DNA from 2 places in the Bradyrhizobium sp. USDA 4532 genome. Region 2 is predicted to be linked to the other one. Evidence: riboswitches for the same ligand, from Rfam matches in the RefSeq annotation. Region 2 holds a riboswitch; the other holds the start of a gene.
What was found. Region 2 has a riboswitch for glycine ahead of J2R76_RS02705 (D-amino acid dehydrogenase). Riboswitches for the same ligand answer to the same signal wherever they lie in the genome.
Positions count from the first base shown of each region.

Region 1: linked by a shared signal. The riboswitch ahead of gcvT (glycine cleavage system aminomethyltransferase GcvT) and the one ahead of J2R76_RS02705 (D-amino acid dehydrogenase) in region 2 are both predicted to bind glycine.

Region 1 is NZ_JALJZN010000001.1:408,199-412,147, reverse strand. It holds gene alaS (alanine--tRNA ligase) at 1-1,591, opposite strand, end outside; glycine riboswitch at 1,794-1,882, shown strand; gene gcvT (glycine cleavage system aminomethyltransferase GcvT) at 2,023-3,168, shown strand; gene gcvH (glycine cleavage system protein GcvH) at 3,188-3,553, shown strand; gene gcvP (aminomethyl-transferring glycine dehydrogenase) at 3,577-3,949, shown strand, end outside.
Region 2 is NZ_JALJZN010000001.1:576,524-580,472, reverse strand. It holds gene J2R76_RS02715 (ABC transporter substrate-binding protein) at 1-722, opposite strand, end outside; gene J2R76_RS02710 (M20/M25/M40 family metallo-hydrolase) at 988-2,118, shown strand; glycine riboswitch at 2,211-2,317, shown strand; glycine riboswitch at 2,321-2,435, shown strand; gene J2R76_RS02705 (D-amino acid dehydrogenase) at 2,501-3,859, shown strand.

The DNA of each region.
Region 1 (3,949 bases), 170 kb from region 2:
AGAGATCGCCGGCCTTCTTCTGCGTGTCGGTGACGCGGAACTTAACGCCCTCCCCGGTCAGCACGCCGGTGTCGCCGACCTGGCCGCCGGACTCGCCGTAGAACGGCGTCTGGTTCAAGACGATCGCGCCGCTCTCGCCGGCCTTGAGGCTCGCGACTTCGGCGCCGTCCTTGATCAGCGCCGTCACCGCGCCTTCCGCGCTCTCGGTCTCGTAGCCCAGAAACTCGGTCGCGCCGAGCTTCTCGCGCAGCGGGAACCAGATCGCTTCGCTCGCCGCCTCGCCGGAGCCCGCCCAAGACGCACGCGCCTTGATGCGCTGGCGCTCCATCGCGTCGGTGAACGCCGCCTGGTCGACGCTGATACCGCGCGACTTCAACGCGTCCTGGGTCAGGTCCAGCGGGAAACCAAAGGTGTCGTACAGGGTGAAGGCGGTGTCGCCGTCGAACATGTCGCCCTTCTTGAGGCCGGCGCTCTTCTCGTCGAGCAGCGACAATCCGCGCACCAGGGTCTTGCGGAACCGCGTCTCTTCCAGCCGCAGCGTCTCCTCGATCAGCTTCTCAGCGCGCACTAAGTCCGGATAAGCCTGGCCCATCTCGCGGACCAGCGCCCAGACCAGCCGATGCATCAGCGGCTCGCTCGCGCCGAGCAGCTGCGCATGGCGCATCGCGCGGCGCATGATCCGGCGCAGCACATAGCCGCGGCCCTCGTTCGACGGCAGCACGCCATCGGCGATCAGGAAAGCCGACGAACGCAGATGGTCCGCGATCACCCGGTACGACGCCACGTTCCGCGCGTTCGGCCCATGGCCGAGCGCCGACGATGCCGCATCGATCAGGTTGCGGAACAGGTCGCTCTCGAACACGCTTTCGACGCCCTGCAAGATCGACGCCATGCGCTCCAGGCCCATGCCGGTATCGATCGAGGGACGCGGCAGCGCCACGCGCTCCTCCTTCGTCACCTGCTCGTACTGCATGAACACCAGGTTCCAGAACTCCAGGAAGCGGTCGCCGTCCTCCTCAGGCGTGCCCGGCGGACCGCCCCAGATGTGCTCGCCGCGATCGATGAAGATTTCGGAGCACGGCCCGCACGGGCCGGTATCGCCCATCGCCCAGAAATTGTCCGAGGTCGCGATCCGTATGATGCGGTCATCCGAGAAGCCGGCGATCTTCTTCCAGTGGCCCGCCGCCTCGTCGTCGTCGTGGTAGACGGTGACGAGCAGCTTGTCCTTCTTCAGCCCGAACTCCTTCGTGATCAGGTTCCAGGCCAGCTCGATCGCGCGCTCCTTGAAGTAATCGCCGAACGAGAAGTTGCCGAGCATCTCGAAGAAGGTGAGATGGCGCGCGGTGTAGCCGACATTGTCGAGGTCGTTGTGCTTGCCGCCGGCGCGCACGCATTTCTGCGCCGTGGTGGCACGCTGATAGGGACGCTTCTCGATCCCGGTGAAGACGTTCTTGAACTGCACCATGCCGGCATTGTTGAACATCAAGGTCGGGTCGTTGCGCGGCACCAGCGGCGACGAGGCCACGATCTCGTGCCCGTTCGCCTTGAAGTAGTTCAGAAATGTCGACCTGATGTCGTTGACGCTGCTCATGTTCATCCAATCGGAAAAAGTGGCCGGCCAGCCGCAAAAAGGCGTCATTTTCCGGCCGAACGCTTTTAGACATTGCCAGCTGCGGTGTCCAGAAACTGTGCAGGCGGATCATGGGCTTGCCGCGGCAGCACAAAGCCCATTGGATAGTTGCTGCAGCTGCGTTGACAGTCTTGGTGGCGCCGTGTTTTCTACCTACCTATACCTAGTCACGTCGGGAGAGACCGGCCTTACCGCCGGCGCCGAAGGAGCAACCGCCCCGGAAACTCTCAGGCAAAAGGACCGCGTGACGTCTGACATCTGGAAAGAGACGCTGGGGTTCGCCCCGATGCGTCCGCCGACGGGATAATACTCTCAGGCACAGCGACAGATGGGGCTTTCTGCAGGTTTCTCAAGGGGAAATAGGTCCCCGGCGGGAACCGCGAGGCCCTGTGATGCTTGCGCGCGAAACCTCCCCGCTGAAACAGACCCCGCTGCACGCGCTGCACCTTGCGCGAGGCGCCAAGATGGTGCCGTTCGCCGGCTATGACATGCCGGTGCAATACGCGGCTGGCGTGCTGAAGGAGCACCTGCACACCCGCAAGGAAGCCGGCCTGTTCGATGTGTCGCACATGGGCCAGCTCGTGCTGAAGGCCAAATCCGGCAAGGTCGCGGATGCCGCGCTCGCACTGGAAAAACTGGTGCCGCAGGACATCGTCGGCATCGCGCCGGGACGGCAGCGCTACGCGCAATTCACCAACAATGACGGTGGCCTGCTCGACGACCTGATGGTGGCGAATTTCGGCGATCACCTGTTCCTGGTGGTCAACGCCGCTTGCAAGGCCGAGGACGAGGCGCATCTGCGCGCGAATCTCTCCGACGCCTGCGAGATCATCTCGCTGGCCGACCGCGCGCTGATCGCGCTGCAGGGCCCTAAAGCCGAATCGGCGCTGGCGAAACTTTGTGCAGATGTCGGTTCGATGAAATTCATGGATGCCGGTCCGCGCCGCGTCGGCGACGTCGACTGCTTCGTCTCGCGCTCCGGCTATACCGGCGAGGACGGCTTTGAGATTTCCGTGCCCGCGGACAAGGTGGAAGCCCTGGTCACCGCGCTGCTCGACAATCCCGACGTGTTGCCGATCGGGCTCGGCGCGCGCGACAGCCTGCGGCTCGAAGCCGGGCTGTGCCTCTATGGCCATGACATCGACACCACGACGACACCGGTCGAAGGCGCGCTGGAATGGTCGGTGCAGAAGGTTCGCCGCAGCGGCGGCGCCCGCGCCGGCGGCTTCCCCGGCGCCGACAAAATTCTCGCGCAATTCGCAGATGGCGCTGCGCGCCGACGGGTCGGCCTGAAGCCTGACGGCCGCGCACCGGTGCGCGAAGGCGCCGCGCTGTTCGCCGATGCCGGCTCGACCGAGCAGATCGGCAAGGTGACCTCGGGCGGCTTCGGCCCGAGCCTCAATGCGCCGGTTGCGATGGGCTACCTGCCCACGGCCCTTTCCGCCGTCGGCACCACCGTTTTCGCCGAAGTGCGCGGCCAGCGGCTGCCGCTGAAAGTCGCCGCTACGCCCTTCGTCCCCAATACCTACAAACGCTGAACGCCAAAGGATCGACCCCATGACGACGCTGTACACGTCCGACCACGAATGGCTCCGCATCGAGGGCGACGTCGCCACGATCGGGATCACCGACTATGCGCAGTCGCAGCTCGGCGACGTCGTGTTCGTCGAACTGCCCAAGGTCGGCCGCAGCCTGAAGAAGGCCGAGGCCGCCGCTGTCGTCGAATCCGTCAAGGCCGCCTCCGACGTTTACGCGCCGATCTCCGGCGAGGTGGTCGAGGTCAACGACGCGCTCGCCGCCGAGCCCGCGCTGGTCAATTCCGACGCCGGCGGCAAGGCCTGGTTCTTCAAGCTGAAGATTGCCGACAAGGGCGAGCTCGGCGGCCTGATGGACGAGGCCGCCTACGCCGCGCACACCGCCTAAAGGATCACTCCGAGGATCACGTCATGAACGCGCCCTTCAAGCCGATCAACGAAGCCGCCACCGATTTCGTCCGCCGCCACATCGGACCGTCGCCGCGCGACGTCAACGCGATGCTGGAGACGGTCGGCGCCGCGAGCCTGCAGGCGCTGATGAACGAGACGCTGCCGGCGTCGATCCGGCAGAAGGCGCCGCTCGATCTCGGCCGGGCGCTGAGCGAGACCGAGGCGCTCGCGCATATGAGCGAGCTCGCCGCGCAGAACCAGGTGTTCACCTCGCTGATCGGCCAGGGCTATTCGGGCACCATCCTGCCCGCGGTGATCCAGCGCAACATTCTGGAGAACCCGGCCTGGTACACCGCCTATACGCCGTACCAGCCGGAGATCAGCCAGGGCCGGC
Region 2 (3,949 bases):
ACACGGTCGACCTTGACCACCTTGCCGCCCGCGGTCCAACTCGCAGGCTCCTTGCGCGGCACGTAGTCCTTGTTCTTCTCATAGACCGCCTTCACGCCCGGCTGGAATTCCGCCTGCACGAATTTGAACGGTCCGGAGCCGATCTGTTCCGGGATCGGCTTGTCCGGCGGCGTCTCGGCCAGACGCTTCGGCATCATGAACGGCACGCGCGATGACGGCTTGCCGATCGATTCCAGCACGAGGCCGTAGGGTTCCTTCAGCTTCAGCGTGATGGTCTTGGCGTCGGTCGCCTCCAGGCTCGCGACGAAGTCCATCAGCTTCTGGCCCATGCCGTCGACCTTGCCCCAACGCTGCAGCGAGGCGACGCAGTCTTCCGCGGTGACCGGCGCGCCGTCGTGCCACTTCAGACCGTCGCGCAGCGTGAACGTGTAGGTCAGCTTGTCGTCGGAAACCTTCCAGTCCGCCATCTGCGGCTGGATCTTGAAATTGGAATCCGTCGCCAGCAGCGTGTCATAGATCATGTAGCCATGATCGCGGGTGATGTAGGCCGTGGTCATGATCGGATCGATGACGCGCAGATCCGAGTGCATCACCGCGGTGATGGTCTTGCCCGCGGCCATCGCCTGCGGCGCGAATGACAATTCCTGCGGCGCGAACGACAGCGCGAGCGCCGTCAACGCGGCCGCTAGCGTGCGGTGTTTCCAACGCGAGATAGGGAACATGCAATCTCTCCTGACGTGTAACTGGTCAAAGCCGGCTTATTCGTTATGCATGTGGTTCGTTATTTAGGCGAACTAACATGCTGTATGGCTTGTGAAATTGAGACTTGCACCAAGCGCCAAGCGCGTCAATCGGTTTCAGGTCGCATCGGACGTACACAAACGAATGAGGCCGCGCGCCAGATTTTGGCTTTACAAAATCGTCGGCTGAGATTTTCGTAACGCGCGCGCGATGCCGGCGCCGTCAGAACAACAAGAGAGAACAACGATGAACCCCGCCAATCTCCCCTTTGATTCCGAAACGATGCTGCAGGGCCTGCGCAGCTGGGTGGAATGCGAAAGCCCGACCTGGGACGCCGCCGCGGTCGAACGCATGCTCGATCTCGCCGCCCGCGAGATGGCGATCATGGGTGCGACGATCGAGCGCATCGCCGGACGCCAGGGCTTCGCGGGCTGCGTCCGCGCCCGTTTCCCCCATCCGAAACAAGGCCAGCCCGGCATCCTGATCGCCGGCCATCTGGACACCGTTCACCCCGTCGGCACGATCGAAAAGCTGAAGTGGCGGCGCGAAGGCAACAAGTGCTTCGGGCCGGGCATCTTCGACATGAAGGGCGGCAACTACCTGTCGATCGAGGCGATCAGGCAATTGGCGCGCGCCTCCTTCACGACTCCGCTGCCGATCACCGTGCTGTTCACCCCCGACGAAGAGGTCGGCACGCCGTCGACGCGCGACATCATCGAGGCGGAAGCCGCGCGCAACAAATATGTGCTGGTGCCGGAGCCCGGCCGTCCGAACAACGGCGTCGTCACCGGCCGTTATGCGATCGCGCGCTTCAACCTGGAAGCCACCGGCAAGCCCAGCCATGCCGGCGCAACGCTGTCTTCCGGTCGCTCCGCGATCCGCGAGATGGCGCGGCAGATCATCGCCATCGACGGCATGACCACCGAGGACTGCACCTTCTCGGTCGGCATCGTGCATGGCGGCCAGTGGGTCAATTGCGTCGCGACGACCTGTACCGGCGAAGCGCTCAGCATGGCCAAGCGCCAGGCCGATCTCGACCGTGGCGTCGAGCGCATGCTGGCACTGTCGGGCACCGCCAACGACGTGACGTTCAAGGTGACGCGCGGCGTCACCCGCCCGGTGTGGGAGCCCGATGCGGGCACCATGGCGCTCTATGAAAAGGCAAAAGGCCTTGCTGCAGCGATGGGTCTCGATCTGCCGCACGGCAGCGCCGGCGGCGGCTCGGACGGCAACTTCACCGGCGCGATGGGCATCCCCACGCTCGACGGCCTCGGCGTTCGCGGCGCCGATGCACATACGCTCAACGAGCACATCGAGGTCGACAGCCTCGCCGAACGCGGCCGCCTGATGGCGGCACTGCTGGCGACGCTGGACTGACATCGATTTGCACTGCACAACACGTTGGCACTGCCGGATCGAAATTTAGCCTTGTCCATTTTTAAGGCTTCGCCTACGGTCCGGCCGTCCAACGCGACGATGCGGGAGAGATCGAACCGACAACAATCGTGTTGTTGGCTTCGGCGCCGACGGAGCAACCGCCCCGGAAACTCTCAGGCAAAAGGACTGTATCGTCAGGACGATCTGGAGAGAGACGAACATGGCCGCACATCAAGGGCCATGACGTCCACCGAAGGGGATAGTTCGCTTCTGGCCACAGCCCGATGCGGATCAAGCTCTCAGGTACCGTGACAGATGGGGCGCCGATGCCGGTTTCACCGGCGGTTCGGCGACTCTAACCCACGGGAGCCTGACAACTATCATGCCACACATCGCGATCATCGGCGCCGGCATCACCGGCGTAACGACGGCCTATGCCCTGCTTGAACGCGGCTACAAGGTGACTGTCCTCGACAGGCATCGCTACGCCGCGATGGAAACCTCGTTCGCCAATGGCGGACAACTCTCCGCCAGCAACGCCGAGGTGTGGAACAGCGCCGCGACCATCCTCAAGGGGCTGCGCTGGATGCTGAGAAGCGACGCGCCGCTGCTGATGAACCCGAAGCCGAGCTGGCACAAATATTCCTGGATCGGCGAGTTCGTAGGCCACATCACGCGCTATCGCGGCAACACCATCGAGACCACGAAGCTCGCCATCGAAGCGCGCAAGCATCTGTTCTCGATCGCAGAGCGCGAAAACATCGCCTTCGATCTCGAACGCCGCGGCATCCTGCACGTCTATCACGACAGGGCCGGCTTCGAAGCCGGCCTCAAGGTCAACGCGCTGCTGCAGCAAGGCGGGCTCGACCGCCGGCCGGTGACCCCGGACGAGATCCGCGTCATCGAACCCGCGCTGCAGACAACCTGCTATGGCGGCTTCTTCACGCCGTCGGACGCGACCGGCGATATTCACAAATTCACGCGTGGGCTTGCCGACGCCTGCATCCGCCGTGGCGCGAGCTTCGTCCATGAAGCCGACGTCGACACGATCGCACACGGCGATGACGGCTTCCGCATCGGCTGGAACGAAGCTGCTTCACATGATGCTGCGGTCGCGACGCGCCAGCAGCTGCAGGCGGACGGGATCGTGATTTGCGCCGGCGTGGCGAGCCGCCACTTCGCCAGCCTGCTCAACGACCGCGTCAATGTCTATCCGGTGAAGGGCTATTCGATCACGGTGCAGCTCGATGCGCCGCAAAGCCGGAATGCGGCCCCAACCGTCAGCCTGCTCGATGAAGCTGCGAAGATCGTCACCAGCCGGCTCGGCGCCGACCGCTTCCGCGTCGCCGGCACCGCCGAGTTCAACGGCTTCAACCGCGACATTCGCGCCGATCGCATTCAACCGCTGGTGGACTGGGTGCGGCATCATTTCCCGGAGATCGACACGTCGAAAGTCGTGCCATGGGCGGGCTTGCGCCCGATGATGCCGAACATGATGCCGGTGGTTCGCGCCGGACGGATTCCGGGCGTGTTCTACAATACGGGCCACGGTCATCTTGGCTGGACACTGTCGGCGGCGACGGCGCAGATGGTGGCCCAGGCGATCGACGATTGGCGCGACCTCGACACGCCGCCGATGGCGCCGACGTTCGGTGCCGGGCTCGACGTGCCCGCCGACGCGCGCAAAGCTGAAATCAATCCACCTTCCAGTGGACTGCTTCAAACTTCACCGGAGGAATAATCGCGGCCAACAGGACTGATTAGCTGCACCGCAAAATCCGCAGCACCGATGGCATGGGACTTGCTCAAGTTCTACCGTGAGTCTGCTACC